Regions from separate parts of the Kitasatospora herbaricolor genome, predicted to be linked through region 2. Evidence: predicted binding sites of a transcription regulator. Region 2 holds the regulator's gene; the other holds the start of a gene.

Region 1 (15,167 bases), 740 kb from region 2:
ACGGCGAGGTGCTGCAGGTGGTGGCGCTCACCGGTGCCCACCGCTTCGAGGACGTGGTCAAGGCCGAACCCTTCGCCGAGCGGCTCCGGGCCGGTGCCGCTGCTGCCAGGAGCGCCTACGAGGCCGCCCTGGCCGCCGCCGCGCCCGTAGCCCCCGCCCCGGCCTCGGCCGCCCCGGCCGCCGCCGCGGACGGCGAGGACCTGCTCGACCGGCTGGAGCGGCTGGCCGCCCTGCGGACCGCCGGCGCCCTGACCGAGGAGGAGTTCAGCCGGGCCAAGCAGCGCCTGCTCGGCTGAACGACTGCGCGGCTACGGCGCGGGCTGGAAGCTGTCGAAGCCGGTCTGGCGTGCCTGGACGTTGCCGGGCGCGGCCCAGGCGGCGTCCGTGGTCGTCCAGTAGAGGGCGTACCCGTACTTGCCGCCGCCGGTGACGAAGCCGCGGTTGAGCGAGTGCATCCGGGTGCCGCCGCTGCTGTTGAAGGTCCACTCCCAGTCGGCGGCGTTGGTCCACTGCCGGTAGGTGATGGCCTGCAGGGCGACGCGCTGGTACCCGCCGCGCTGGCCGGACTCCGCGCTCTGCCAGTCGGCCAGGGCGCTGGCGCCGCCCGGCTGGGTCCAGTCGACGACCAGCTTCAGGCCCTGGCCCTCGAACTTGCGGCTGGTGTGGTCGTAGTCCTCGCCCGCGTCGGCCAGCCAGTCCGGCAGCACGATGCTGAACCCGGCGGCGTCCTTGTGCTCGTGGTAGCCGGCCGGGACGGCGGGGCCGGCCGGCGCCGCCGGCGTGGTCGCGGCCACCGGGCCCGCGGAGCGAGAGGCCTGCGGCTCGCCGGCCGGGGTGGTCCGGGCCGGGCCGGGCCCGGCGTCCTGGGAGGAGGCCCCGGGGGCCGGACTCTGCGCCGCCGGCGGGCTCCCCGCGGGCTCGCCGGAGGCCGTGTCGCCGGCCGGGGCGGGCGGGTTGGCGCCGCCCGCGGTGGCGGCGGCGCCGTTCCGGCCGCCACCCTTGCCCGCGTCGTTCTGTTCGGAGCCGCCCAGCGTCCGCGCCAGCACCACGCCGGCGATCAGCAGCAGCGCCAGCACCACGGCCAGGATCACCGCCCGCCGGCGCCCGCCGACGGCCCGCACCAGCCGGGCGCCCGGCCGGGCGCTGACCGTCTCGCCGGCGGACCACTGGCCGGCCCCCGGCGCGGCCGCCGGGGCCCCGGCGGCAGCACCGGCAGCGGCAGCCGTACCGACGGCGGCGGCCGGCGTGGCGGCGGGCCGCTCCGGCTCCGCCGGCGCCTGCGCGGGCGCCTTCGAGCGGCTCCCCACCCGGACGGTGCCGAGCAGCCCGCCCACCGGGCGCTTGGCGCCGCCGGCGGGGGCCTCCGGGCCGGCCGGGGTGCCCGGCTCCTCCGCCGGGGCGGCGGCAGCGGGGGCGGCAGCGGCAGCGGCAGCGGCGGCAGGGCGGTCGGTGCCGGCCACCGGCACCGCCTGCTGGGTGGTCGCCTCGGACTTCACGGTGGCCTGCGCGACCACCCGGCGGAGCATCGCGCGGGTCTGCGAGGCGTCCAGGCGGCGGGCCGGGTCCTTCTCCAGCAGTCCCTCGATGACGGGCTTCAGCGGCCCGGCGTTGGCGGGCGCGGCCAGGTCCTCGGTCATCACGGCGGTCAGGGTGGCGAGCGCCGAGCCACGGTCGTAGGGCGGGCGGCCCTCCAGCATCGCGTAGAGGGTGCCGCCCAGCGACCACAGGTCGGCCGGCGGCCCGGGCTTCTGGCCCCGGGCCCGCTCGGGCGATATGTAGGAGGGGGCGCCGACCAGCATGCCGGTGGAGGTCACCGAGGCGTCACCCTCGACGCTGGCGATGCCGAAGTCGGTGAGCACCACCCGGCCGTCCTCGCCGATCAGCACGTTGGACGGCTTGACGTCACGGTGCAGGATGCCGTGGCTGTGGGCGGCGACCAGCACGCCCAGGACGTCGAGCGCGATCTCGGCGGCCCGGACCGGCGTGAGCGGCCCGTCCTCCTTGATCACCTCGGCCAGCGAGCGGGACTCCACCAGCTCCATGACGATCCAGGGCCGGTCGTCCTCCTCGACCACGTCGAAGACGGTGACCGCGGCCGTGTGCCGGATCCGCGCGGTCGCCTTGGCCTCACGCAGGGTGCGGACGATCAGGCGGTGCTTCTCCTCCTCGTCGACACCGCCGTGCATCCGCAGTTCCTTGACCGCGACGACCCGGCCGAGCATCTCGTCCTCGGCCCGCCAGACGGTACCCATACCGCCACGTCCGAGCACCGCGTCCAGCCGGTAGCGTCCGGCCAGGAGACGGCCGGTGGAACCCTGCGCCTGGGTCATTTGGAGAGTTCCCCCATGTGGTGCTGGCGGTCGAAGTGACGGCGTATCGGCCCGGCGTAGGGCTCCGCATGCCAAGCCTCCATCATCCCCTGTCCGGGGGGCCCGCGACCACCCGGCCCCCGGCCGGGCGGCCGCCCGGCCGGGGCCCGCACCGGCGTACGCCGTTGCGCGACCGGCGCTCTGTGCCCGACCCGTAATCAAAAGCCGGTGTTCGAGCGCGTATCGGCGCTGCTATCTTCGACGCCGCGCCGCACCACACTTCCCCGGGGGGAACCCGCATGACCGCATCCGTGCCAGGCCCTGACGGCAAGGCAGCCCCGGCCGCCCAGCACTACGCCGCCCCGCTGTACGAGCCCGACGCCCCGGCCGGCTACGTGGCGCCCGGCATGCCCGGCGCGCCCGCACCGTACGCGTACGCCCCGCTGCCGGCCGCCGCGCCCCGCCGGCCGAACGCCGGCGCCGCGCTGGCGGCCGCGCTCGGCGCGGCGGTGGTCGGCGCGCTGGCCTACGGGTTCCTGATGAAGGCCTTGGACCGCGAGTTCGGCTGGCTGGTCATCGGCCTGGCGGCGGCGGTCGCCTGGCCGCTGGGCAAGCTGGGCGGCCGCAACCCGGTGCTCCCGGTGGCCGGCGCCCTGCTGGCGGCGCTGTCACTGCTGCTCGGCCAGTTCTTCGGGGTCGGCCTGTACCTGCACCAACTCACCGGCGCCTCCCTGGGCGAGCTGTACGGCCCGGAGTTCAGCGTCACCCTGGAGGACTGGAAGGCCGTCCTGGGGCCGATGGACGCGTTGTTCTACGGGATCGCGCTCTTCGAGGGCTTCGTCTTCACCCGGCGGATCAGCGCCTGACCCCCGGGTACGCGCAGGGCCCCGCCGGATCCGGCGGGGCCCTGCCCATGTCGTCGTCAGCCCTGCTGCGGGGCCGAGTTGACCGTGACCTCGACCCGCTGGAACTCCTTGAGCTCCGAGTAGCCGGTGGTGGCCATCGCGCGGCGCAGGGCGCCGAAGAGGTTCATGGTGCCGTCGGGGGTGTGCGACGGGCCGGTGAGGATCTCCTCGGTGGTGCCGACCGTGCCGAGGTCCACCCGCTTGCCGCGCGGCAGCTCCTCGTGGACGGCCTCCATGCCCCAGTGGAAGCCCCGGCCGGGGGCGTCGGTGGCCCGGGCCAGCGCCGCGCCGATCATCACGGCGTCCGCGCCGCAGGCCACGGCCTTGGCGAGGTCGCCGCTGTAGCCCACGCCGCCGTCGGCGATCACGTGCACGTACCGGCCGCCGGACTCGTCCATGTAGTCCCGGCGGGCGGCCGCGACGTCCGCCACCGCGGTGGCCATCGGCACCTGGATGCCGAGCACGTTGCGGGTGGTGTGCGCGGCGCCGCCGCCGAAGCCGACCAGCACGCCGGCCGCGCCGGTGCGCATCAGGTGCAGCGCGGCGGTGTACGTGGCGCAGCCGCCGACGATCACCGGCACGTCCAGCTCGTAGATGAACTGCTTGAGGTTGAGCGGCTCGGCCGCGCCGGAGACGTGCTCGGCGGAGACGGTGGTGCCGCGGATCACGAAGACGTCGACGCCGGCGTCCACCACGGCCTTGGAGAACTCCGCGGTGCGCTGCGGCGACAGCGCGGCGGCCGTCACGACGCCCGACTCGCGGACCTCCTTGATGCGCTGCCCGATCAGGTCGGCCTGGATCGGGGCCGCGTAGATCTCCTGCAGCCGGCGGGTCGCGGCGGCCTGGTCGGTGATCGCGGCGATCTCGTCGAGCAGCGGCTGCGGGTCCTCGTAGCGGGTCCACAGGCCTTCGAGGTTCAGCACGCCGAGCCCGCCGAGCCGGCCGATGTTGATGGCCTGCTGCGGGGAGACCACGCTGTCCATCGGGGCGGCCAGGAACGGCAGCTCGAAGCGGTAGGCGTCGATCTGCCAGGCGATCGAGACCTCCTTCGGGTCCCGCGTACGGCGGCTGGGGACGACGGCGATGTCGTCGAAGGAGTACGCCCGGCGTCCGCGCTTGCCTCGCCCGATCTCGATCTCAGTCACTTCGAGCCCTTCCGGTTTTTTTGCTCATACCTGCCGGGTCACCCCGGCCGACCCCAGTATCCCGCACCCGCGGACCGCCACGGCGCAGCCGGTCAACGGGCGGACACGGGGCGAGGCCCGCCACCGGCCGGTGGCGGGCCTCGCGGGGTCCGCGGCGCGGGGTGCGCTCAGCGGCTGGTGTAGTTCGGCGCCTCGACGGTCATCTGGATGTCGTGCGGGTGGCTCTCCTTGAGACCCGCCGAGGTGATCCGGACGAACCGGCCCTTGCTCTCCATCTCGGCGACGGTGGCGGCGCCCACGTAGCCCATGGTCTGGCGCAGGCCGCCGACCAGCTGGTGCAGCACCGCGGAGAGCGGGCCGCGGTAGGGCACCTGGCCCTCGATGCCCTCGGGGACGAGCTTGTCGTCCGAGGAGACCTCGGCCTGGAAGTAGCGGTCCTTGGAGTACGAGCGGCCCTGGCCGCGCGACTGCATGGCGCCGAGCGAGCCCATGCCGCGGTAGGACTTGAACTGCTTGCCGTTGATGAACATCAGCTCGCCGGGCGACTCCTCGCAGCCGGCCAGCAGGCTGCCGAGCATCACCGTGTCGGCGCCGGCGGCGAGCGCCTTGCCGATGTCGCCGGAGTACTGCAGGCCGCCGTCGCCGATCACCGGGACGCCGGCCGCCTGACACGCCACGGCGGCCTCGTAGATCGCGGTGACCTGCGGGACGCCGATGCCGGCGACCACGCGGGTGGTGCAGATCGAGCCGGGGCCGACGCCGACCTTGACGCCGTCCACACCGGCGTCGATCAGCGCCTGGGCGCCGTCCCGGGTGGCGACGTTGCCGCCGACCACGTCGACGCCGACGGCGGCCTTGATCTTGGCGATCCAGGACAGCGCGTTGTGGCTGTGCCCGTGCGAGGTGTCGACCACCAGGAAGTCCACGCCGGCGCCGACCAGCGCCTGGGCGCGGTCGAAGGCCTCGGCGCTGGCGCCGACGGCGGCGCCGACCAGCAGCCGGCCCTCGGCGTCCTTGGCGGCGTTCGGGTACTTCTCGGCCTTGACGAAGTCCTTGACGGTGATCAGGCCCTTGATCCGGCCCTCGTCGTCGACCAGCGGGAGCTTCTCGATCTTGTGGCGGCGCAGCAGCCCGATCGCGTCCTCGCCGGAGATGCCGACCTTGCCGGTGATCAGCGGCATCGGCGTCATGATCTCGCGGACCTTGCGGCTGCGGTCCGACTCGAAGGCCATGTCGCGGTTGGTCACGATGCCCAGCAGCCGGCCCGACTCGTCGGCGATCGGCACGCCGCTGATCCGGAACTTGGCGCAGAGCGCGTCCGCCTCGCCGAGCGTGGTCTCCGGGCCGACCGTGATCGGGTCGGTCACCATGCCGGACTCGGAGCGCTTGACCAGGTCGACCTGGTTGACCTGGTCCTCGATCGAGAGGTTGCGGTGCAGGACGCCGACGCCGCCCTGGCGGGCCATCGCGATCGCCATCCGCGACTCGGTCACCTTGTCCATGGCGGCCGACAGCAGCGGGATGTTGACCCGCACGTTGCGGGAGACCCGCGAGGACGTGTCCACCTGGTTCGGCAGCACCTCGGAGGCCCCGGGCAGCAGCAGGACGTCGTCGTACGTCAGTCCGAGCATCGCGAACTTCTCGGGTACGCCTGCGGCGTTGACGCCGTCGTTGATGGGCATCTTGGGGGTTACCTTCCGTGGCCGGCCGAATTCAACTGCAATGCGCCCGGCTGAGGGTGGGGGCGCACTGATCCTTCGACGGGCGGACGGACAACCGGGTACGGCGCCGTCCCACCCGCGCGCTCACCGGCACGGGCACAGGCCGCCGAAACGCTCGATGCCTTGGAGGAACCTCCAGGAGAACCCCGTCCGCACCCACGAAACTTTGGCGACCAGCCCAGGCGCCGATACCCCATGGTACTGGCACCGGGAATGCCGACTCGCGCCCCCTTGACAACACCGGTCACACGTGAGTGATTCCACGGCCCGTACGTGCCGGTACGATCACGCCGCGTTCACTCCGCGGCCCGCGCCCGACCCGCCCGCGCGGCCCGCGGCGCGGCGGTCAGGAGGACTCCTCCGCCAGGGCCCGCAACCGGCTCAGCGCCCGGTGCTGGGCGACCCGCACCGCGCCGGGCGACATGCCGAGCACCTCGCCGGTCTCCTCCGCCGACAGTCCGGCGGCGACCCTGAGCAGGACCAGCTCCCGCTGACGGGCCGGCAGGTTGGAGAGCAGCTCCTTCGCCCAGGCCGCGTCGCTGCTGAGCAGCGCGCGCTCCTCCGGGCCGAGGGCGTCGTCCGGCAGCTCGGGCAGGTCGTCGGGCGGGATCACGGTCGATCCCGGCCCGCGCATGGCGGCCCGCTGCAGGTCGGCGATCTTGTGCGCGGCGATCCCGTAGACGAAGGCCTCGAAGGGCCGGCCCTGGTCCCGGTAGCGCGGCAGCGCGCAGAGCACCGCGACGCAGACCTCCTGGGCGATGTCGTCCACGTGGTGGCGCGCGCCACCGGGCAGCCGCACCAGCCGGCCGCGGCAGTAGCGCAGCGCCAGCGGGTGGACGTAGGCCAGCAGCGTGTCGATGGCCGGACCCTCGCCGCGCACGGCGGCGGCGACCAGGTCGGCCATCAGCGGCGATCCGGCGGCGCCGAGAACGGGCGGACGCTCGGTGGGCCCGGTGGTCTCCGGCCCCGCGTCCGGCTCGGTGTCGGCGCCGGATTCCGGCAGGCCGTCGGCGTACGGCGACTCCTGACCCGGGCCGGAGAGCCCGGCCTCCTCTGGGTCCGCCCCGCCGGGAGCGGTGGAAACGTCGTCGCGCATCGGTCCATGGTGCCTGGTCGGGCCGGAAAACATGGCACCGCGTCCGGAGTTGTGCACCGGAACGTTATGCGTTGCCGCCGCCACGCCCGGTACCGGCCGGTCGCCCGCGGGCGTGGTGGGCACCGGCGGGCCGAGCCCCGGGCCGTCGTCCACCGTGCCGCCTCCCGCCCCGCCGCCGTCGGTTGTCCCGCCTGCCGCGCCGTCCGCCGAGTGTCCTGCGGCTGCGTCGTCCGCCGCAGTGCCTGTCCGCTGGTCCCCGAGGTGCTCCACTCCTCCATGGTGCAACCTCGGGACCGTAACGTCACACGTCTGCGCGAGGGGAATCGCGAGGAGGGTGCCGCGGGCGGCAGGCCGGTCCCGGTCAGCGGACCAGACCCCACCTGAATCCCAGGGCCACCGCGTGCGCGCGGTCCGAGGCGCCGAGCTTCTTGAACAGCCGCCGGGCGTGCGTCTTGACGGTGTCCTCGGAGAGGAAGAGCTCCCGGCCGATCTCCGCGTTGCTGCGGCCGTGGCTCATGCCCTCCAGTACCTGGATCTCACGCGCCGTCAGCGTCGGCGCCGCACCCATGTCGGGGCTGCGCAGCCGGCGCGGGGCGAGCCGCCAGGTCGGGTCGGCGAGGGCCTGGGTGACGGTGGCCCGCAGTTCGGCGCGCGAGGCGTCCTTGTGCAGGTACCCGCGCGCCCCGGCCGCCACCGCGAGGGCGACGCCGTCGAGGTCCTCGGCGACGGTGAGCATGATGATGCGCGCGCCCGGGTCGGCGGACAGCAGTCGCCGCACCGTCTCGACGCCGCCGAGTCCGGGCATCCGGACGTCCATCAGGACGAGGTCGGAGCGGTCGGCCACCCAGCGGCGGAGGACCTCCTCACCGTTCGTCGCGGTGGTGACCCGGTCGACACCGGGTACGGTCGCGACCGCGCGGCGAAGCGCCTCGCGGGCGAGCGGGGAATCGTCGCAAACGAGAACGGAAGTCATGACCGTCCTCCGTTGCTGATCCGCGTCACGTTGAGCCTCCTGGCTGGTACGAATCTCTCCGACACGGCCGATTGGCGTCAGACCTCGTGCTGATCGCCGGTTCTCCCCGCGATCGTTCCCGACGTCCGGCGCCCGCTAACCGCCTCCGCACATCCAACGACCGTCACTCGAATGAGTTACGGCCTTCAGGGCCATCTCCACCACTGTACGTGGCCAACCCATTACGGATCAGCCGCATCGCGGGGCGCGCGCCGCACTTTTCTGCAGCTGGTGCGCGGTCGGCGCGCGACGCGCACGCCGGTACGGGCCCGCTCGCCCGTACCGGCCACTCGATTGCCACGTCCCTGCCCGCCAAACCACATGCCCACTTTGCCCGTTTTTATAGCTTTTGTACGGTCATTGACTGTTGTGCCACTCTGTGGGTGACTTGTCCATGAGGTTGCCTTAAGTCATATTTCCAGGTGTCCACACCAGCGCACCGAAGCCCCGCCGAGCCGAGCCGAGCGATCCCCGGGCCGGCGCGGGGCCGACGAGCCCTTGAAGGGAATGAGCCATGGCAGATTTTTCCCGCCTCCCCGGCCCCAACGCGGACCTTTGGGACTGGCAGCTCTCCGCCGCCTGCCGAGGCGTGGACAGTTCGCTCTTCTTCCACCCGGAGGGCGAGCGCGGCGCCGCGCGCAGTTCGCGCGAGGCCAGCGCCAAGGAGGTCTGCATGCGCTGCCCGGTACGCACCGAGTGCGCGGCCCACGCCCTGGCGGTCCGTGAGCCGTACGGCGTGTGGGGCGGCCTGACCGAGGACGAACGCGAGGAGATGATGGGCCGTTCGCGCAACCGCCTGGTCGAGGTCCCGCTGACCATGCCCTCGGGAGTACGACGCTAGAAGAACGACACACCGGCCGTGAAGAAACGTTTCTTCACGGTTTCCATGGCGCCCGGACCGGCACCCACCGTGCCGCCGGCCGGTAGCCACGGCGCACCGGAGCACCCGGGCCGGCCACCACCGGACCCGGCCGCGCGACACCCTCCGCGCGGGACGGCCGAGCCGCAGGACGGAGCCGCACCGCAGGACGGAGCCGCACCGCCGAGCGACGAAGCGAAGCGCCATCGGCGGACAGGCGCCCCGGAGAACCGGCGCGGACCTGCCGGAGACCTTGCCGGAGACCTCCCGGCCCACCGGCCCCGGCCGCGAGCGCCCGCCGGACGACCGCGGTCCAGGACCGCCTCGCAGCCGCCCAGGCAGCCGGCCTGACGGATCGTCCCCGGCCCCCGTCGCCGCCGCACCCGCCCCTCCCCGCCGCTTGCCCACGGCGCCCACCTGCTCAGCCGGCCGGGCCACCCCTGCCGCCGGCCCGCACCGCCCCGACGGGCGCACCCGCCGGACGTACCTCGCCCGGGCGCGGCCCGCCCGGAGCACCGCCGCCCGCCGGCCGGCCCGGCAGCCAGGGTCGGCGGCCGGGGTCAGCGGCCGGCCGCGGTGCCCGCCAGCCGGTCGAGCATCAGGGCCACCGCCGGCACCTCGGCGAGGTCAGGCAGGGTCAGCGCCACCACCTGGCGCAGCGCCGGTTCACCCGAGGCGGCCCGCACCTGGACGGCCGACACGCCCTCCTGGCGCACCGAGTCCAGCGCGAGCCCCGGCAGCACCGCCACCCCGAGGCCGGCCGCGACCAGGCCGACCACCGCCGGGTAGTCGTCGGTGGCGAAGTCGATCCTCGGCTCGAAGCCCGCGCCCGCGCAGAGCTCCACCAGGTGGCCCCGGCACTGCGGGCAGCCGGCGATCCACTGCTCCCCGGCGAGTTCCGCCAGGTCCACCGGCGCGCCGCCGGACCGGCCGGCCAGCGGGTGGCCGGCCGGCAGCAGGCCGACCAGCGGATCGTCCAGCAGCGGCCGGACCACCAGGTCGGACCAGTCGTTGGCGGCCGCCGCGGCCGCCGCCTCCAGGGTCGCCTCGGCGCGCGCCTCGCGCGGGGTGCTGTGCGGGGAGGGGACGGCCAGGCCGCCCTGCGAGTCGGGGTAGCGGAAGGCCAGCGCGACCTCGCACTCGCCGCCGCGCAGCATCGCCAGCGACTCGGTCGGCTCCGCCTCGACCAGCGACACCCGGACCCCGGGGTGGCTGGCGCGCAGCCGGGCGACGGCGGGCGGCACCAGCGTGGAGCTGGCGGTCGGGAAGGACACCAGTCGCACCCGCCCGGCCCGCAGGCCGGCGATGGCGGCGACCTCCTCCTCGGCGGCCGACAGCCCGGCCAGGATCCCGTTGGCGTGCTTGAGCAGCACCCGGCCGGCCTCGCTGAGCTGCATGCCCCGGCCGGCCCGGACCACCAGCGGGGTGTCCACGGACTTCTCCAGGGCCTTCATCTGCTGGCTGATGGCGGGCTGGGTGCAGCCCAGCTCGCGGGCGGCGGCGGAGAAGGAGCCGGTGCGGGCGACGGCACGCAGGACGCGCAGGTGGCGGGCCTCGATCATGCCTCAGTTATAAGGCATTCTTTGTTGCTCGCAAAATTCTTGTGATATGTGGTTGAACATTGGAACAGCACGCCGGAGGCCCGGCCGCGCCCTGAGGGCGCGGCCGGGCCTCCGGTCACCGTGAGGTGTCAGTGCGAGTGGCCGTGGCCGCCGTGCGAGTGACCGGCGCCGGCCTCCTCCTCGGCCGGCTTCTCCACCACGAGGGTCTCGGTGGTGAGCAGCAGCGAGGCGATCGAGGCGGCGTTCTCCAGCGCGGAGCGGGTGACCTTGACCGGGTCGATGACGCCGGCCTTCAGCAGGTCGCCGTACTCGCCGGTGGCGGCGTTGTAGCCGAAGCCCGCCTCCAGCTCGGCGACCTTGTGGGTGATGACGTAGCCCTCAAGGCCGGCGTTCTGGGCGATCCAGCGCAGCGGCTCGGCGAGCGCCTTGCGGACGACGGCGACACCGGTCGCCTCGTCGCCGGTCAGGCCCAGGCTGCCGTCGAGCACCTTCTGCGCGTGCACGAGGGAGGCGCCACCGCCGGCGACGATGCCCTCCTCGACCGCGGCACGGGTCGCCGAGATGGCGTCCTCCAGGCGGTGCTTGCGCTCCTTGAGCTCCACCTCGGTGGCGGCGCCGACCTTGATCACGCAGACGCCGCCGGCCAGCTTGGCCAGGCGCTCCTGCAGCTTCTCGCGGTCCCAGTCCGAGTCGGTGTTGGCGATCTCGGCCTTGATCTGGGCGACGCGGCCGGCGACGGCCTCGGAGTCACCGGCACCGTCGACGACCGTGGTGTCGTCCTTGGTGATGGTGACGCGACGGGCGGTGCCCAGCACCTCCAGGCCGGCCTGGTCGAGCTTGAGGCCGACCTCCTCGGAGATGACGGTGGCACCGGTCAGGGTGGCCAGGTCGCCCAGGATGGCCTTGCGGCGGTCACCGAAGCCCGGGGCCTTGACGGCCACCGCGTTGAAGGTGCCACGGATCTTGTTCACCACGAGGGTGGACAGCGCCTCGCCGTCGACGTCCTCGGCGATGATCAGCAGCGGCTTGGAGGCGCCGCCCTGCAGGATCTTCTCCAGCAGCGGGAGCAGCTCCTGGATGGAGGAGATCTTGCCCTGGTTGATCAGGATGTAGGGGTCCTCCAGGACCGCTTCCTGACGCTCCGCGTCGGTGACGAAGTACGGCGACAGGTAGCCCTTGTCGAACTGCATGCCCTCGGTGAAGTCGAGCTCCACGCCGAAGGTGTTCGACTCCTCGACGGTGATGACACCGTCCTTGCCGACCTTGTCGATCGCCTCGGCGATGAGCTCGCCGACCTGCGAGTCCTGCGCCGAGAGACCGGCGACGGCGGCGATGTCGTCCTTGCCGTCGACCTCGCGGGCGATGGAGAGGAGGTGCTCCGAGACGGCCGCGACGGCCTTGTCGATGCCCTTCTTCAGGGCGGCCGGGCCGGCGCCCGCGGCGACGTTGCGCAGACCCTCGTTGACCAGGGCCTGGGCCAGCACGGTGGCGGTGGTGGTGCCGTCACCCGCGACGTCGTTGGTCTTGGTGGCCACCTCCTTGACGAGCTGGGCGCCGAGGTTCTCGTACGGGTCGTCGAGCTCGACCTCGCGGGCGATGGTGACACCGTCGTTGGTGATGGTCGGGGCGCCGAACTTCTTGTCGATGACGACGTTGCGGCCCTTGGGACCGATGGTCACCTTGACCGTGTCGGCCAGCTTGTTCACGCCGCGCTCCAGCGAGCGGCGGGCGTCCTCGTCGAACTGCAGAATCTTCGGCATGTTCCCGTTTCCCTCAGGGTTACTGAATGCGTGAGCCAACAGCCGCGCCCCGGGCCCCTGTCGGTGAAGACACGGATCCGGGGCGGGCGGATACGGGCCCGCGGGCCCGTGAGGTCTTACTTCTCGATGACCGCGAGGACGTCGCGGGCCGAGAGGACGAGGTACTCCTCGCCCTTGTACTTCACCTCGGTGCCGCCGTACTTCGAGTACAGGACGATGTCGCCCACGGCGAGGTCGAGCGGAAGACGCTGGCCGTCCTCGAAGCGACCCGGGCCGACGGCCAGGACGACGCCCTCCTGGGGCTTCTCCTTGGCGGTGTCCGGGATAACCAGGCCGGAGGCCGTGGTGGTCTCGGCGTCGAGCGGCTGGACCACGATGCGGTCCTCGAGCGGCTTGATGGCAACCTTGCTGCTGGTGGTCACGTCCGAGCTCCCCTTCGGAGATTACGGGGTTGTCTAACAGGTAGTTGTGGTGCCTGCGTGCCTGCCGTCGCGGGGGTCAGACACGCTTCACCGTGTTAGCACTCACCCGGTGGGGAGTGCCAGGACTGACCATAGGCCGCGGTTAGCACTCAGTCAACCAGAGTGCCAACGGCGCGGCCGGAAGATTCTCGGAGTCGCAAGCCCGTACGGATCGGCCGGGTGCGGACCGCCGGTCCGGCGAGGGCCTGCAGCGCGTCCCCGGACCCCCGCTCCGCACCCACCCGCGTCACCGCACCGGCCCGGCGGGGTCGGGCGCCGGTCGAGCCGCCGGTGTCCAACACCCCGCCGCCCTTCCCTCCGACCGCCGCCCCCGTCGCCGCCCCGAGCTCCCGCCACCCCGCCCCGAGCGGCGAGAATGGGCGGGTGGAGACCGAGAACCTGCAGGCCCTGCTGACCCCCGAGGGGCAGTCGCTGCTCGCCGAGCTGCGTTGCTACGCGCCCGGCGACGAGCTGACGCTGGCCACCCGGCTGCGCCGCGACCACCCGGCGGAGCTGGTCTCCGCCGCGCTGGGCCAGGCCCGGCTGCGGCAACGGGCGCGGGCCAAGTTCGGCGACGACGCGGACCTGATGTACTTCACGCCGAACGGCGTCGAGCAGTCCACCCGGCGCAGCGTGGCCGAGTGGCGGGCGAAGCGCTTCGCCGCGCTGGGCGTGCGGCGGCTGGCCGACCTGTGCTGCGGGATCGGCGGGGACGCCGTGGCGCTGGCCCGGCAGGGGATCTTCGTCCTCGCGGTCGACCGCGACCCGGCCGCCTGCGCGGCGGCCCGGGCGAACGCGGCGGCGCTGGGCCTGGCCGAGCTGATCGAGGTGCGCTGCGCGGACGTCACCGAGGTGGACGTGACGGGCTTCGACGCGGTGTTCACCGACCCCGCGCGGCGCACCACCAAGGGCAGGGTCTTCGACCCCGAGGCGTACTCGCCGCCGCTGTCCTGGGCGATCGAGGCGGCCCGGCGGACGCCCTTCGGCGCGCTGAAGATCGCCCCGGGCATCCCGCACGAGCTGGTCCCCGAGGACGCCGAGGCCGAGTGGGTCTCCGACCACGGCGACGTCAAGGAGGCGGTGCTCTGGTTCGGCACCGGGGCAGGGCAGCCGCACCGGGCGACCCTGCTGCCGCACGACCGCACGCTGGCCGGCGGCACCCTGCCGGACCCGCCGGCCGGGCCGGTCGGGCGCTACCTCTACGAGCCGGACGGCGCGGTGATCCGGGCCCACCTGGTCGCCGAGGTGGCCGGGCAGGTGGACGGCCGGCTGATCGACCCGATGATCGCCTACCTGACCTCGGACCAGCTGGTGGCCACCCCGTACGCGCACGCCTACGAGCTCACCGACGTCCTGCCGTTCAACGTGAAGAAGCTCAGGGCGCTGCTGCGCGAACGCGGCGTCGGCACCGTGGTGATCAAGAAGCGCGGCCTCTCCATGACCCCGGAGGAGCTGCGGCAGAAGCTGAAGCCCCAGGGGCCGGCGACCGCGACCGTCATCCTGTCCCGGGTCGGCGACGGGCACCTGATGATGATCGGCCGGCCGGCCGCCGGCGGGTAGCAAGGGCGGCACGGGCCCGCCCCGCCCGGCCGGCCCGCCGGCTACGCCGGTGGCTTGATGTAGTCCTCCAGGCGGGCCACCGCGAAGCCCTGCTCCTGGATCCGGGCGAGCAGCTCGCCGAACATCTGGGTCATCGTCTCGCCCTTGAGGTCCTTGGGGCCCCGGAAGTGGGCGAGGATGATGTCGCCGGGCTTCAGCTTCTTGTCGGCCGCCTGGTACTGCATGTCGTGGATCTGCATCGACTCCCGCCAGAGCACGATCGCCCTGGGCCCGCACTGCTGGACCGCCGTGTTGAGCGCGGGGGTGTGGGCGCCGTCGCCGTACGGCGGGCGGAACAGCATCGGGGCCACGCCGTACTGCTGGGTGAGCGCGGCCTGCGCGTCGCACACCTCGGACTTCTGGACCTCGGCCGGCTTGGTGCTCATCGCCGGATGGTCGGTGGTGTGGTTGTGGATGTGGTTGCCGAGGGCCTTCAACGGCTTGAAATAGCCGTAGTCGTTCTTGACGATGTCGCGGGTCAGGAACATCGAGACCGGCACCTTGAGGTCGGTGAGCATCTCGACGAACTTCGGGTCCTTCTCGGCGCCGTCGTCGAGGGTGACGAAGACGACCTTGTCGGAGGTCGGGACTTCGCTGAAGACCGGCACCGCGCCGGTGGCGGTGAGCTTCAGCGGCTTGTCCGCGGGCGGCGCCGGGGCGGGCGGCAGTGGCTTCAGGTTCCACTTCGCCCAGACCGCGACGGCCGCGTCGGCGGCCGGCGAGGCCGGGTCGCCACGG
Region 2 (15,167 bases):
GCGCCGCTGGGAGGGCTTGCGGGCGGGCGGGGTGTTCTCCTCGGCCTCCTGGCGGGCGTCCCAGGCCTCGTAGGCGTCCACGATCCGGCCGACCAGCTTGTGGCGGACCACATCGGTGCTGGTGAGGACGGAGAAGTGGATGTCGGGGACGTCCACGAGGATCTCCTGGACGACCTTGAGACCGCTGCGGGTGCTGCCCGGGAGGTCGATCTGGCTGGTGTCGCCGGTGACCACCACCCGGGAGTTGAAACCGAGGCGGGTGAGGAACATCTTCATCTGCTCGGGGGAGGTGTTCTGGGCCTCGTCCAGGATGATGAAGGCGTCGTTGAGGGTGCGCCCGCGCATGTAGGCGAGCGGGGCGACCTCGATCGTCCCGGCGGCCATCAGCCGCGGGATCGAGTCCGGGTCCATCATGTCGTGCAGCGCGTCGTAGAGCGGGCGCAGGTACGGGTCGATCTTCTCGTAGAGGGTGCCGGGCAGGAAGCCCAGCCGCTCCCCCGCCTCGACGGCGGGCCGGGTCAGGATGATCCGGTTGACCTCCTTGGCCTGCAGGGCCTGCACGGCCTTGGCCATCGCGAGATAGGTCTTGCCGGTACCGGCCGGGCCGAGGCCGAAGACGATCGTGTGCTTGTCGATGGCGTCGACGTAGCGCTGCTGGTTGAGGGTCTTGGGGCGGATGGTCCGGCCGCGGTTGGAGAGGATGTTCGCGGTGAACACCTGGGACGGCGACGGGTCGTCCGGGTTGTCCCCGGCGTTGCGCAGCATCGCGATCGAACGCTCCACGGCGTCCTCCGTCAGGGGCTGGCCGGTGCGCAGCACCAGCATCATCTCGTTGAAGAGCTCCTGCACGAGGGCGACCTCGGCGCGCTCCCCGGTCGCGGTGACCTCGTTGCCCCGGACGTGGATGTCGGCGGCCGGGAACGACCGCTCGATCACGCGCAGCAGCGAGTCGGTGGCACCGAGCAGGGTGACCATCGGGTGCTTCTCGGGAATGACGATCCTGGCGCTGGCGACCCGCTCGGAGCCGGCCGCCTCGGCAGGCCGCGACTGTCCGTTCGTACGGGTATGTGATGTGTTACTCATAGGTCGGCGCTGAGGCCTGCCTCATCCCATCCGTGGTCTCGTGGTGCCGCTCGGTCGGTCCGGGGTCACCAGGGTACGCCGCGCGCGTGATCGCCGGGGCGGTGCGGCGCCACCTCCCGGCGGACGAATCGCGCACGCGGTCGATGCTCCGGCAGTTCCGGGGCCGATGCGACTGGTTTTCCGGGCCGGGCACCGAGGCCGTCCAAATTCCGACGCGGTCAACGCCGGGGCGGGACGGGCACCCGGGCGAGGTCCTCGGCGACCACGATCTCCCCGTCGAAGTACCGGCGGGCCTCGGCCAGGTGGCCGCCGAGGTCCGGGTAGCGCTGGGAGAAGTGGGTGAGCACCAGGGTCCGGGCGCCCGCCTCCGCGGCCACCTGGGCGGCCTGCCCGGCGGTGAGGTGGCCGTGCTCGCGGGCCAGGTGCGCGTCGGCGTCCAGGAAGGTCGCCTCCATCACCAGCAGGTCGGCGCCCTCGGCCAGCTCGCCGACGCCGTCGCAGAGCCGGGTGTCCATCACGAAGGCGAACCGCTGACCCGGCCGCGGCTCGCTGACCTCGTCCAGGGTGACCGTCCGGCCGTCCACCTCGACGGCGCCCTGGTGCTGCAGCCGCCCCACCGCCGGGCCGAAGACGCCCAGCTCGGCGAGGCGCTCCGGCACCAGCCGGCGGCCGTCCGGCTCGGCCAGCCGGTAGCCGAAGGACTCCACGGGGTGCGACAGGCGGACGGCGTCCAGCGTGAACCGGGCCCCGGGGACGGGCAGCGGGCCCGCCTCCTCCACCGGGTGCGGGCGCAGCACGGCCGTCTCGTGGAAGGCCGTGGCGTGCCGCAGCCGGTGGAAGAAGACCTCGCCGGAGGCCGGGAAGTAGACGTCCACCGGGTGCGGCACCCGGTCCAGGTTGATCCGCTGGATCACCCCGGCCAGGCCCAGGCAGTGGTCGCCGTGGAAGTGCGTGACGCCGATCCGGGTGATCTGGGTGGCGGAGACCCCGGCGTGCAGCATCTGCCGCTGGGTGCCCTCGCCGGGGTCGAAGAGCAGGCCCTCGCCGTCCCAGCGGAGCAGGTAGCCGTTGTGGTTGCGGTGCCGGGTGGGCACCTGGCTGGCGGTGCCCAGGACGACGAGTTCGCGTTGCGACACGGTGTCAGACCAGGCCCTCACGCAGCGGCGTGCCGCCGAGCACGTGGACGTGCGCGTGGAAGACGGTCTGCCCGGCGCCGGCACCGGTGTTGAAGATCAGCCGGTAGCCGGCCCGGTCGATCTTCTCGTCCGCCGCCACCTCGCCCGCCTCGACCAGCAGTTCGGCGGCCAGCGCGGGTTCGGCGGCGGCGAGCGCGGCCGCGTTCGGGTAGTGCGCCTTGGGGATCACCAGGATGTGGGTCGGGGCCTGCGGGCTGATGTCCCGGAACGCGACGGTGCGCTCGTTCTGCCGGACCACCGTCGCCGGGATCTCCCCCGCCACGATCTTGCAGAACAGGCAGTCGGACTGCGGCTCGCCGGACATCGGTGTCTCCTCGCGGAATCGGGTCGGGGCTACGGCCGCATGCTAGCCGAGCCGCCCGGCCCGCTGCTCCCGGGCGGCCAGGTGCTTGCGGCGCACGACCCGGACGCCGCAGGCCTCCGCCGGCTCCAGTTCCTCGACCATCAGGCCGATCGGGATCAGCACGAAGCCGAGCAGCCAGCGCCTGGTCAGCCGCCAGGTGCCGGGCCGGCTGACGTCCTTGTACCGGATCACCCGCACGGCCAGCGCTCCCTTGCCCAGGCTGAAGCCGAGCAGCCGGGCGAGGACCACGTGGTTGACGAAGGAGAAGCCCACCGCCACCGCGAGCAGCAGCCCGAAGTAGGCGCCCGCCGAACCGCCGTGCTGCGAGGAGTTCTTGGCCGCCGCGAACCCGGCCACCAGGGCGAAGACCCCGTCGAGCAGGGCGGCCAGCATCCGGCGGCCGTCCCCCGCCTCCGCCGGCGCCGGCGGGAGCTGCGGGCCGTGACCGGGTTGGGGGTACCGGGCCTGGGGGTAGGGGGGCTGGGGGTAGGGGGGCTGGGGGTACTGGGCGTACGGCTGCGCCGGGTACGGCTGCTGGGCGTACGGCTGCGCCGGCTGCCCGTACGGGCCGGCCGGCGGCTGCCGGTACGGATCCTGGCCGTACGAACCCTGCGGGTGTGCCTGTGCCATCTCGCTGCCCCCGTTGCGCGGTGATCATGGATCAGCCACGCATCCTAACCGGCCACCGCCGGGCGGGAGGCCTGCTCCCGCCCGGCGGACCACCGGCCCGGCTACAGCCCCGGCACCGGCGGCGGCGTCTTCGCCGGGTTCTCCGCCAGGGCGGCCAGGGCCAGCCGGACGCCCTCGGCGAGCTGCGGGTCCTCGCCGGCCGCGTACTGGTGCGGGGCGATCGGCACCTCGACGTCCGGGTCGACCCCGTGGTTCTCCACGCCCCAGCCGTAACCCTCCAGCCAGAAGGCGTACTTGGGCTGGGTCACCCCGGTGCCGTCGACCAGGCTGTACTTGCTGTCGATGCCGATCACCCCGCCCCAGGTGCGGGTGCCGACCACCGGGCCGATCTTGAGCGCCTGGATCGCGGCGTTGACGATGTCGCCGTCCGAGCCGGAGAACTCGTTGGCCAGCGCCACCACCGGCCCGCGGGGGGCGTCGCCCGGGTACGGGTCGGCGCCCGCGACGTCCCGCGCGCGGTCCCAGCCGATGATCTTCCGGTTGAGCTTCTCGATCACCAGCTGCGAGGTGTGGCCGCCGCGGTTCTCCCGCAGGTCCACCACCACGCCCTCCTTGGCCATCTCGACCCGCAGGTCGCGGTGCAGCTGAGCCCAGCCGGCACTGACCATGTCCGGGACGTGCAGGTAGCCCAGCCGGCCGCCGGACAGCTCCCGGACGGCGGCCCGGCGCCCGGCCACCCAGTCGTGGTAGCGCAGCGCCTCCTCGTCCGCCAGCGGCACCACCACCGGGTGCCGCTGGTCGGTGCCGTCCTTGCCCGCCACGGTCAGCTCGACCGGCTGGCCGGCCGTGCCCGCCAGCAGCGGCGCCGGGCCGGTGACCGGGTCCACCGGGCGGCCGTTGACGGCCAGCACGGCGTCACCCGGGCGCACGGCGGCGCCGGGCGCGGCCAGCGGCGAGCGGGCCCGCGGGTCGGAGGACTCGCCGGGCAGGATCCGCTCGATCCGCCAGACCTCGCCGTCCTTGACCAGGTCCGCGCCGAGCAGGCCCTGCCGGCGGGCGGCCTCGGTGCCGGTGCCGTGCGGGGTCACGTAGGCGTGCGAGGTGCCCAGCTCGCCCTGGACCTCCCAGAGCAGGTCGACCAGGTCGTCGTGCGAGCCGAGCCGCTCCACCAGCGGCCGGTACCGGGCCAGCGCACCGGCCCAGTCGAAACCGCCCATGTCCGCGCGCCAGAAGTTGTCACGCATGATGCGGCCGTTCTCGTCGAACATCTGCCGCCACTCGGCCGCCGGGTCGACGGTGACCCGCAGCCGGGAGAGGTCCACGTCGGTCTCGTCGTCCTCCCCCGCGGCCTTGTGGTCGGCCGGGACGATCCGCAGCTGCCCCTCGTCCAGCACCGCCAGCCGGCTGCCGTCCCCGGTCACGGAGAACGAGTCCAGCCCGGTGACCAGCTCCTCGGCGCGCAGCTTCTTGAAGTCGAAGCGCTCCAGCACCGGGCGCGGCCGCTCGTCCTCCAGCGAGGCCGCCTCGTCGCCCAGTTCGCCGACCAGCGGCAGCCTGGTCCAGAGCACGCCGTCCTTGACCGCGCGCAGGCTGCCGAACCGGCCGCCCTCGACCGGGAAGGGGATGATCCGGTCCGCGATGCCGTCCAGGTCGACCCGGGTGACGGGAGTCGTGTCGGAGCCGTCCTCGGCGTCCGCCTTCTTGCCCTTGGCCTCGTCGTCCTCGCCGCCGAACGGACGGCCGGCGCGCTGCGGGCCGAACGGGGACGGCGTGTCGGCGGCCAGCGTGATCAGGTACGGGCGGCAGCCGTTGGGGAACGACAGGTCGAAGACGTGCGCGTCGTACACCGGGTCGAAGTTGCGCACCGACAGGAACGCGAGGTGCTTGCCGTCCGCGGTGAAGGCCGGCGAGGTGTCGACGAACCGCTGCGGGGTGGCCTCGCCGACCGAGCGGGTGGCCAGGTTGGCGAGCACGATCTGGCGCAGCGACCACGGTCCGAGCGCGGGCTGCGACCAGGCCAGCCAGGCCGAGTCGGGGCTGAAGACCAGCCCGTTGACCTCGCCGTCGGTGCTCCGGGCCAGCTCGTGCACGGTGCCGTCGGCGAGGGTCACCAGCAGCACCCGGCCGTCGTGGGAGGCCACCGCCAGCTGCTTGCCGTCCGGCGAGACGACCAGGCCGAGCACCCGGCCGAGTTGCCCGGCGGCCAGTCGGCGCCGCTCCGCGCCGAGCACCGCCGGGGCGTACTCGACGGCGTCGTCGCCCTCCGCGTCGGTCACCCAGACCACGCCCTGGGCGCCGTCCTCGCCCGGGACCACCCGGGCCAGCCTGGCGCGGACGCCCGGCGTCTCGTCCAGCACCCGGGCCGGTCCCTCACGGTGCGTCAGCCAGTGCACGCTGCCGCGCACCACCACGGCGCTGGCCCGGCCGGTGCGGTCCGGGGCGACGCCCGACAGCCAGTGCGCGGCGCCGACCGGGCGCGGCCGGCGGCCGGTCGCGGGGCCGGCCAGCCGGATGTCGAGCCGGCGCGGCTCGGCGCCGTCCAGGTCGTCCAGGATCCAGAGGTCGCCCGCGCTGTGCCAGACCACCCGGGCGCCGTCGGTGCTGGCGTTGCGGGCGTAGAAGCCGTCGTCCGCGGTGGTGTGGACGCGCAGGTCGCTGCCGTCCGGGAGGCTGGAGTACAGCCGGCCGACGCCCTCGTGGTCGGAGAGGAAGGCGATCCGGCCGCCGACCCAGAGCGGGGACTCGATGTTGCCGCCCAGCCCGGCGTGCACCCGGGTGAACTCCTCGGTGCCGATCCACAGCTTGCCGACCGTGCCGCCGCGGTAGCGCTTCCAGTGCGCTGGCTCGCGGCTCCAGGCGGACAGCAGCAGCACCCGCCCCCCGCCCCCGGCCGGGGACTCCCCCGTGGCCCCGGGCTCCTGCGCCAGGCCGCCGACCGGACCGTACGGCAGCCGGGCGGGCTCGCCGCCGTCCAGCGGGACGGCGAACGCCCAGCTGCGCCGCAGGGTCGCCTGGCCGGCCGTGGTGGTGGCGATCGGGCGGCCGTCCGCCGTCCAGCCGCGCATCCTGGTCTGGCCGCTGCCCCAGTACGTCAGCCGGCGGGCCGGGCCGCCCTCGACCGGCGCCAGGTGGATCTCGGGCGCGCCGTCGCGGGTGGACGCCCAGGCGATGTGCCGGCCGTCCGGGGAGAATCTGGGGTGCGAGACCGGGACCTGATCGGCGGTCAGCCGCCAGGCCCGGCCGCCGTCGAGCGGGGCCAGCCAGATGTCGTTCTCGGCGACGAAGGTGATCAGGTCACCGTGCAGGTGGGGGTGGCGCAGGTACGCGCCCGCGAGGGTGCTGTGGGGTTCGGTCACGGCGTCACTTTATGCATGTGCACGCACAGTGCGAAGCGTTTTCTTCGACAGCGAACCCGGGTGGGCGCCCCCCGCCGCGGGGCCCGGGACGGGCCGGCCGCGGGCCCGGCCGTGGGGCGGCCGTTCGCACCCGGCCGGTCGCCGGGCGGACCGGCGGCAGACGGCAGACGGTGCGGCACCCGGTGCCCGGTCAGGCTCGGTGCCCGGTCAGGACCAGCGCCCGGTCCGCCCGAGCAGCAGGGCGCCGGCCGCCACCCCGGCCGTCGAGGTGCGCAGCACGGACGGGCCCAGCCGGTACGGCCCCGCGCCGGCCTCGGCGAAGGCCGCCAGCTCCTCCGGGGAGACCCCGCCCTCGGGGCCGACGATCAGCACCAGGTCACCGGCGGGCGGCAGCGCGGCGGCGGCGAGCGGCTGGGCGCCGTCCTCGTGCAGCACGGCGGCGAACGCGGCCCCGGCCAGCAGCGGCGCCAGCTGGCGGGTCGTCATCGGGTCGCGGACCTCGGGGAACCGCAACCGGCGGGACTGCTTGCCCGCCTCCCGCGCGGTGGCCCGCCACTTGGCGAGCGCCTTCGCCCCGCGGTCGCCCTTCCACTGGGTGATGCACCGGGAGGCCGGCCACGGGATCACCACGTCGACGCCGACCTCGGTCATGGTCTCGACCGCGAGTTCGCCCCGGTCGCCCTTGGGCAGGGCCTGCACGACGACGATCCGCGGGGACGGACCGGGCTCGCGGCGCACCGCGAGGACCGTGACGTCGATCGCGTCCTTGCCGTGCACGGCCGCGACGGTGCCGTCCACGCCCAGGCCGAGCCCGTCCGCGAGGGTGACCGCCTCGCCGGGCTCCAGTCGCTTCACGGCGGCGGCGTGCCGGCCCTCGGGGCCGTCCAGGCGGACCAGCGTGCCGGCGGCGGCGCCTTCGAGCCGCGCGGAGTCGGTGACGAACACGGGTGCGGTCATCGGGGTCTGCCTCCGGGGGCTGGCGGTGCTGGTGCTGGTGCTGGTGCTCAGGTGTGCGGGTCGGGGCCGCGGGGGCTGCTCGGGCGCGCGGGCCTACGGGGGCGCTGACGCGTACGCCGGGGAGCGCACGTCGCCGCCCCCGCGCGCGAGGCGTCCCGCGGCGCGCTCCGACGGGCCCGCGCGGGGGTGACAGCGGCCCGCGCCCCCGTCGTACGGGGTCACGGGCCGCTGCCGCGCTTGCGCCCGGGGCTCGGCGGCTCAGCGGCCGTTGAAGGCGTCCTTCAGCCGCGAGAACAGCCCCTGCTGCCCGGGGGCGAAGGTGCCCGAGGGGCGCTCCTCGCCGCGCAGCAGAGCCAGCCGGCGCAGCAGCTCCTCCTGCTCGGGGTCGAGCTTGGTGGGCGTCTGCACCTCGACATGCACTATCAAGTCGCCCCGGCCGCCGCCGCGGAGATGGGTGATGCCCCGCCCGTGCAGCGGGATCGACTGGCCGGACTGGGTGCCGGGCCGGATGTCGACCTCCTCCAGCCCGTCCAGGGTCTGCAGCGGCACCTGGGTGCCGAGCGAGGCCGCCGTCATCGGGATGGTGACCGTGCAGTGCAGGTCGTCCCCGCGCCGCTGGAAGGTCGGGTGGGCGGTCTCGGCGATCTCGACGTACAGGTCGCCGGCCGGGCCGCCGCCGGGGCCGACCTCGCCCTCGCCGGCCAGCTGGATCCGGGTGCCGTTGTCGACCCCGGCCGGGATCTTGACGGTGAGCGTGCGGCGGGCGCGGACCCGTCCGTCGCCCGCGCACTCGGGGCAGGGGGTGGGCACGACGGTGCCGAAGCCCTGGCACTGCGGGCAGGGGCGGGAGGTCATGACCTGGCCCAGGAAGGACCGGGTGACCTGGGAGACCTCGCCCTTGCCGCGGCACATGTCACAGGTCTGCGCGGAGGTGCCGGGGGCCGCCCCCTCGCCGGAGCAGGTGGTGCAGGTCACGGCGGTGTCGACCTGGAGTTCCTTGGTGGTGCCGAAGGCGGCCTCCTCCAGGGTGATCTCCAGCCGGATCATCGCGTCCTGGCCGCGCCGGGTCCGCGAGCGGGGCCCGCGCTGGCCGGAGGCGGCGCCGAAGAACGCGTCCATGATGTCGGAGAAGCCGAATCCGGCCGCGCCCGCGCCGAATCCGCCCGCGCCGCCGCCGTTCGGGGAGAGGGGGTCGCCGCCGAGGTCGTAGACCTGGCGCTTGGCCGGGTCGGAGAGCACCTCGTAGGCGGCGTTGATCTCCTTGAACCGCTCCTGCGTCTTCGGGTCCGGGTTGACGTCCGGGTGCAGTTCACGGGCAAGGCGCCGGAACGCCTTCTTGATCTCGTCCTGCCCCGCATCCCGTCGGACGCCGAGTACCGCGTAGTAGTCCGTGGCCACCAAATGCTCCGCTTGTTCCGCCTCTAGAAGTGCTGCGACTGGTTGTCACCGTTGGAGGTCCAACGGCGCTGTTCTACGACTCGGCCAGGATCTGACCCACGTACCGTGCCACCGCTCGCACCGCCCCCATTGTGCCCGGGTAGTCCATCCGGGTCGGACCGATCACGCCCAGCTTCGCCACACTCTCGTCGCCCGAACCGTAACCGACCGAGACGACCGAGGTGGAATTGAGCCCTTCGTACGCGTTCTCCCGGCCGATCCGGACCATCATCCCGGCGTCGCCGGTCTCACCCAGCAGGCGGAGCAGGACGACCTGCTCCTCCAGCGCCTCCAGCACCGGCTGGATGGTGAGCGGGAAGTCGTGCCCGAAGCGGGTCAGGTTGGCCGTGCCGGCCAGCATGATCCGCTCCTCGTTCTGCTCGGCGAGCGCCTCGAAGAGGGTCGCCAGCACGGTGGTGACGGTCGGGCGGTCGGTCGCCTCGAAGGCGGCCGGCAGGCCTTCCAGGAGCTCGGGGACGTCCGGCAGCCGCTGCCCGACGGCGCGGGCGTTGATCCGGGCCCGCAGGTCCGCCAGGACGGTCTCGCCGACCGTGCCGGGACAGTCGACCATCCGCTGCTCGACCCGGCCGGTGTTGGTGATCAGGACGAGCATCACCTTGGCCGGCGCGAGGGCGACCAGCTCGATGTGCCGCACGGTCGAGCGGGAGAGCGAGGGGTACTGCACGACGGCGACCTGCCGGGTCAGCTGCGCGAGCAGCCGCACCGTCCGGGCGACCACGTCGTCCAGGTCGACCGCGCCGTCCAGGAAGTGCCGGATCGCGCGCCGCTCGGGCGCGGTCATCGGCTTCACCTCGGCGAGGCGGTCGACGAAGAGCCGGTAGCCCTTGTCGGTGGGGATGCGGCCGGCGCTGGTGTGCGGCTGCTGGATGTAGCCGTCCTCCTCCAGGGCCGCCATGTCGTTGCGCACGGTCGCCGGGGAGACCCCGAGACTGTGCCGCTCGACCAGGGCCTTGGAGCCCACCGGCTCCTCGGTGCCGACGTAGTCCTGGACGATCGCGCGCAGCACCGCGAGCTTGCGGTCGTCCAGCGGACGCACGTCGAGCTGCCTGCCGTCGAGGTGCCTGGTGTCGGACTTGCGGTCGTCCGCCCTGCGGTCGTTGGCCATGGGCACGCACCTCCGTCTTCGCACGTTGTCCGTTATGACTCGGTCTGGGTCACCCGGTGGATCACCCGCTGTGGGCCGCCTGGCACTCAGGACAGTCGAGTGCCAGAACCGTACCTGCCAGTGTAAGGCCCGGGCCCGACGGCAGGAACGGCCCGTCGGTGGTGATCCTGCACGCACCGCCCCGCGCGGGGTGATGCCGCCCGCCCCGCCAGGTGGCAGCATCGAAGTCAACCGGCGAATGCGAGGAGCAGCGATGTCGACCTCAGGGCAGCACACCCGTTTCGCGCCCGACCGTGGACTGACCGGCCGGATGGTCGCCACGATGTTCGTGATCGGCCTCCTGTACGTGGGCTTCACCGGTGTGCTCATCGTGCTGCTGCGCGGGGCCTGGCCGATCATCGTGCTGATCTCGGGCGGGCTGTTCGTCGCCCAGTTCTGGTTCAGCGACAAGATCACCGAACGGGCGATGGGCGCCCACGAGGTCACCCCCGAGCAGTACCCCCAGCTGCACGGAACCATTGACCGGCTCTGCGCACTCGCCGACATGCCCAAGCCCAGGGTGGCGGTCTCCCGGAACGACATGCCGAACGCCTTCGCCACCGGCCGCAAACCCGAGAAGTCCGTGGTCTGCGTCACCACCGGCCTGCTGCGCCGGCTGGAGCCGGAGGAGCTGGAGGGCGTCCTCGCCCACGAGCTCTCGCACGTCGCCCACCGGGACGTCGCCGTCATGACCGTCGCGGGGTTCCTCGGCGTGCTGGCCGGCGCGATGACCCGGATGGCCATGTACAGCGGGCTGATGGGCGGCAACCGCAACAGCAACGACCAGAACGCCGCCATCGCGATGCTGATCATCCCGCTGGTCTCGATGGTGGTGTACGTGATCAGCTTCCTGCTGACCCGGCTGCTGTCCCGCTACCGCGAGCTGGCCGCCGACCGGGCCGCCGCCCAGCTGACCGGGCGCCCCAGCGCGCTGGCCTCCGCCCTGACCAAGGTGACCGGCCAGATCGCCGCGATCCCCACCAGGGACCTGCGCCAGGCGCAGCCGTACAACGCCTTCTACTTCGCCCCCGCGCTCAGCGCCCGGGAGGCGGCCGGCCAGCTGCTGTCCACCCACCCGTCGCTGGAGAAGCGGCTGGAGCAGCTCGCGCGGATCTCGACCGACCTCAACCGCTGACCGCCCGGGAACAGCGGATCCCGTAAGGCCCGATCCCTCGCCCGATCGACCGTGGAGGAGCCCGATGGGATTCCTGGACACCCTGTTCGGCCGCAGCAAGCCCGTCCGGCCCGACCTCGACCAGCTCTTCGGCGTGCCGTCGGCGGCGCTGACCCTGGAGGCCGCCGCCGGGTTCCGGCCCACCGGGCTCGGCTCGGTCTGCTTCGCGGCCGTCGAGGGCGGCGCCTTCGGCGAGGTGGAGCGGCAGGTGCGCGAACTGCTGGACGCCGACACCGGCCGCGGCGGCGTCCCGGTGGAGGCGAGCCAGGACGGCTACGGCTACTCCTGGCTGCTGGCCCGGCACACCCCCGAGGAGCTGCCGGAGCTGGTCAACGACCTGCACGCGGTCAACAGCGAGCTGGAGGCGAACGGCTTCGGCCCGCAACTGCTCTGCTCCCTGGTGGGCTTCCGCAACGACGCCGGGCAGTCGCTGGCCCTGGTCTACCTGTACAAGCGCGGCACCTTCTTCCCCTTCGCGCCCGTGCCCGGCGGCGGCGAGAAGCGCAACAGCCCGCTGGAACTCCAGATCAAGGCGATGCTCGGCAACGACCTGCGGGTCGAGTCCGACCTCTCCCGCTGGTTCCCGGTCTGGGGCGCGCCGGGGCTCTGAGCCGGCCCGGAATCCCTGGTACGGGCGCCGTCCGGGCCCTACCGTTGCCGGTCATGACCGACTGGCAGCAGATCATCGACCACGGTTCGGCCCGGCCCGCCGACCGCTCCCCGGCCGGACTGGTCGCCGAACTCACCGAGGCGCTGCGCTCGCCCGACCCGGTGCTCCGCGACGACCAGGCGTACACCCTGCTGGCCCGCTGGATCCCCGGGCTCGACCGGGAGCTGCGACGCGACCTGGGCGACACGATGGCGGCGCGACTGTCCGACCCAGAGATCCAGACCCGAAGCTTCGCCGCGCCGGTCCTCGCCGCGCTCGTCAGGAACGGCGACCACCGGGCCGGCCGGGTCACGGCGTTCGCCGACTGATACCCCGCCGAGACGGACCTGCGCGGCCACCACCCGCAGCTCGGCCGGCTGCACGCGGTGGCCCACGGCGCCGACCTGCTGGGAGCCCTCGGACGCTGCCCGCAGGTCGCACCGGCGCCGCTGCTCGACCTCGGCGCGGCCCGCCTGTTGGCCCCCGCCACCCACGTGTGGGACGCGCAGGAGGACGACCGGCTCGCCCGGGCGCCGGCCCTCGTCCTGACCCGTCCCGAACTGACCTGGGAGGAGTCGCTCGGCTGGCTGGACGCCGTCGCCGCCGACTTCGCGGCCGGCACGCCCGGCCCCGTCCCCGCGTACGCCTCCAACACCATGCGCACCCTGCGGATGCTCTATCTGCTGGCCGACCGCGGTGTGCGACCCGGCCCCCAAGGCGTCGGCGAAGCCGTACCGCTGACGCACCGTACGGCGCTGCTCGCGCGGCTCGCCGAGGTGCTGTCGGTGGTCGCGCCGTTCCTCGGGTGAGGCGCCGGGTGCGCGTGCCCGGCGGTGGGGTGACGGAGGGTTTCGTATAGTCCGAGGATGCGCAGCAGGAGTTACGGCCCGGACCTGACCCCGCCGTGGAAGCGGCAGCAGCCCGCCCCGGAGGTGCCCGCCGAGCGGGGCCTCGTGGTGGAGGAGGCGGCCACCGGCTTCTGCGGGGCGGTGGTGCGGTGCGAGAAGACGGCGGAGGGGCTGACGGTCACCCTGGAGGACCGCTTCGGCAAGCACCGGGTGTTCCCGATGGGCGCGCGCGGCTTCCTGCTGGAGGGCCGGGTGGTCACCCTGGTCCGGCCGGCCGGCGCGGCACCCGCGCCGGCGAAAGGGCCGGGCCGGACGGCCTCCGGCTCGGTGGCCGTGCCCGGGGCCCGGGCCCGGGTCGCCCGCGAGTCGCGGATCTACGTGGAGGGCCGGCACGACGCCGAGCTGGTCGAACGGGTCTGGGGCGACGACCTGCGGATCGAGGGCGTGGTGGTGGAGTACCTGGAGGGCATCGACGACCTGCCCGCGATCGTGGCCGAGTTCTCCCCCGGCCCGGGCCGGCGCCTGGGCGTGCTGGTCGACCACCTGCTGCCGGGCACCAAGGAGCACCGGATCGCCGGCCAGGTCACCGGCTCCTCGGTGCTCGTCGTCGGCCACCCGTACATCGACGTCTGGGAGGCCGTGAAGCCCGCCAGCGTCGGCATCCCCGGCTGGCCGCAGGTGCCGCGCGGGGAGTCCTGGAAGGAGGGCGTCTGCCGCCGGCTCGGCTGGCCGGTGGACACCCCCGCCGCCTGGAAGCGGATCCTCGCCTCGGTGAACTCCTACCGGGACCTCGACCCGGCCCTGCTGGGCCGGGTCGAGGAACTGATCGACTTCGTGACGCTCACGGAGGACTGAGCGCCCTCGGGCGTGGGTCCGGTACTCCACCGTGTCGGGCGTCACCCCGAGCACGGCCGGCGAACGGGGTCGCCGAACCTGCTGGTCCGCTCGGAGCGGTGATCGGGCAGGCCCCGGGCGACGGCTGCTCCCACGCCGACGGGACTCAGTCCACGAGGTCACGCACGACGCCGTCCGCCAGCAGCCGCCCCCGCAGGGTCAGCACGGCGCGGCCGGCCTCGAAGGCGGCGGGGTCGAGCAGGCCGTCGTCGAGCGCCCGGTGGGCGGCCTCCAGGCCGGCCGGGGCCAGCAGGGAGAGCGGGCAGCCCTCGACCAGCCGCAGCTCCAGCAGGATCCGCTCGACCCGGCGGTCCGCCGCCGGGAGCACCTCGCGGCCCTGGCCGGGCGTGCGGCCCTCGGCCAGCGCCTGGGCGTACGCGGCGGGGTGCTTGGCGTTCCACCAGCGGACGCCGCCGACGTGGCTGTGCGCGCCGGGGCCGGCGCCCCACCAGTCGGCGCCGGTCCAGTAGAGCTCGTTGTGGCGGCAGCGGGCGGCCTCGGAGGTGGCCCAGTTGGAGACCTCGTACCAGCCGAACCCGGCCTTGCCGAGCGCCTCGTCGGCGATCAGGTAGCGGTCGGCGTGCACGTCGTCGTCGATCATCGGCAGCTCGCCGCGCTTGACCCGGGCGGCCAGCTTGGTGCCGTCCTCGACGATCAGCGAGTACGCGGAGACGTGGTCGGGGCCGGCGCCGACGGCGGCGTCCAGCGAGGCCCGCCAGTCGTCGTCCGACTCGCCGGGGGTGCCGTAGATCAGGTCCAGGTTGACGTGCTCGAAGCCGGCCTCCCGGGCCTCGGCCACGCAGGCCTCGGGCCGGCCCGGGGTGTGGTGGCGGTCGAGCAGCTCCAGGACGTGCGGGCGGGCGCTCTGCATGCCGAAGGAGATCCGGTTGAAGCCGCCCTCGCGCAGCTCGGCGAGGTAGGCGGGGTCGACCGACTCCGGGTTGGCCTCGGTGGTGACCTCGGCGCCGGGCGCCAGGCCGAACTCCTCGCGGATCGCCGCGAGCATCCGCACCAGGTCACGGGCGGGCAGCAGGGTGGGGGTGCCGCCGCCGAGGAAGACCGTCCGCACCGGGATGTCGGCGTCGCCGAGCACCGTCCGGGCGAGCCGGATCTCCGCCACCAGGTTGTCGGCGTAGGTCTCCTGCGAGGCGACCGTGCCCGAGGAGCGCAGCTCGGTGGCGGTGTAGGTGTTGAAGTCGCAGTAGCCGCAGCGGGTGGCGCAGTACGGCACGTGGACGTAGAACCCGAAGGGCCGCTCTCCCAGCCCGTCGAGGGCGTGGGCGGGCAGGGAACCGTCGGACGGCACGGGTTCGCCGTCGGGGAGTGCGGAAGGCATTGGTCCATTGTCCCGTACGGCACGGGTGTGCCGTACGGGACGACGGAGGAGCCGCGGACGGGCCGGTCAGGCCTCGACGGCCCCCGCGTACATCTGGGT

What was found. Region 2 encodes HrcA, which represses chaperone genes, less so after heat shock. Its sites were predicted from a motif close to TTNGCACTCNGNNNNNCNGAGTGCNAA; they were not measured.
Region 1: the regulator HrcA is predicted to act here: its motif matches at 12,934-12,960, upstream of groES (co-chaperone GroES).

What each region holds. Positions count from the first base shown of each region.
Region 1 is NZ_JAUSVA010000002.1:3,794,016-3,809,182, forward strand. Features, by position in the region: gene J2S46_RS16830 (SHOCT domain-containing protein) at 1-296, shown strand, start outside; gene J2S46_RS16835 (serine/threonine-protein kinase) at 309-2,330, opposite strand; gene J2S46_RS16840 (hypothetical protein) at 2,609-3,175, shown strand; gene J2S46_RS16845 (GuaB3 family IMP dehydrogenase-related protein) at 3,232-4,359, opposite strand; gene guaB (IMP dehydrogenase) at 4,527-6,041, opposite strand; gene shbA (RNA polymerase sigma factor ShbA) at 6,427-6,984, opposite strand; gene J2S46_RS16860 (response regulator transcription factor) at 7,538-8,149, opposite strand; gene J2S46_RS16865 (WhiB family transcriptional regulator) at 8,703-9,029, shown strand; gene J2S46_RS16870 (LysR family transcriptional regulator) at 9,608-10,609, opposite strand; gene groL (chaperonin GroEL) at 10,738-12,369, opposite strand; gene groES (co-chaperone GroES) at 12,486-12,791, opposite strand; gene J2S46_RS16885 (class I SAM-dependent methyltransferase) at 13,215-14,390, shown strand; gene J2S46_RS16890 (polysaccharide deacetylase family protein) at 14,432-15,167, opposite strand, start outside.
Region 2 is NZ_JAUSVA010000002.1:3,057,273-3,072,439, forward strand. Features, by position in the region: gene J2S46_RS13735 (PhoH family protein) at 1-1,083, opposite strand, end outside; gene J2S46_RS13740 (ribonuclease Z) at 1,302-2,219, opposite strand; gene J2S46_RS13745 (histidine triad nucleotide-binding protein) at 2,224-2,583, opposite strand; gene J2S46_RS13750 (RDD family protein) at 2,626-3,252, opposite strand; gene J2S46_RS13755 (S41 family peptidase) at 3,354-6,608, opposite strand; gene J2S46_RS13760 (16S rRNA (uracil(1498)-N(3))-methyltransferase) at 6,816-7,565, opposite strand; gene dnaJ (molecular chaperone DnaJ) at 7,824-8,963, opposite strand; gene hrcA (heat-inducible transcriptional repressor HrcA) at 9,037-10,128, opposite strand; gene htpX (zinc metalloprotease HtpX) at 10,382-11,302, shown strand; gene pspAB (PspA-associated protein PspAB) at 11,367-11,951, shown strand; gene J2S46_RS13785 (hypothetical protein) at 12,005-12,319, shown strand; gene J2S46_RS13790 (DUF2785 domain-containing protein) at 12,338-12,799, shown strand; gene J2S46_RS13795 (DUF3097 domain-containing protein) at 12,857-13,693, shown strand; gene hemW (radical SAM family heme chaperone HemW) at 13,839-15,068, opposite strand; gene J2S46_RS13805 (AMP-dependent synthetase/ligase) at 15,135-15,167, opposite strand, start outside.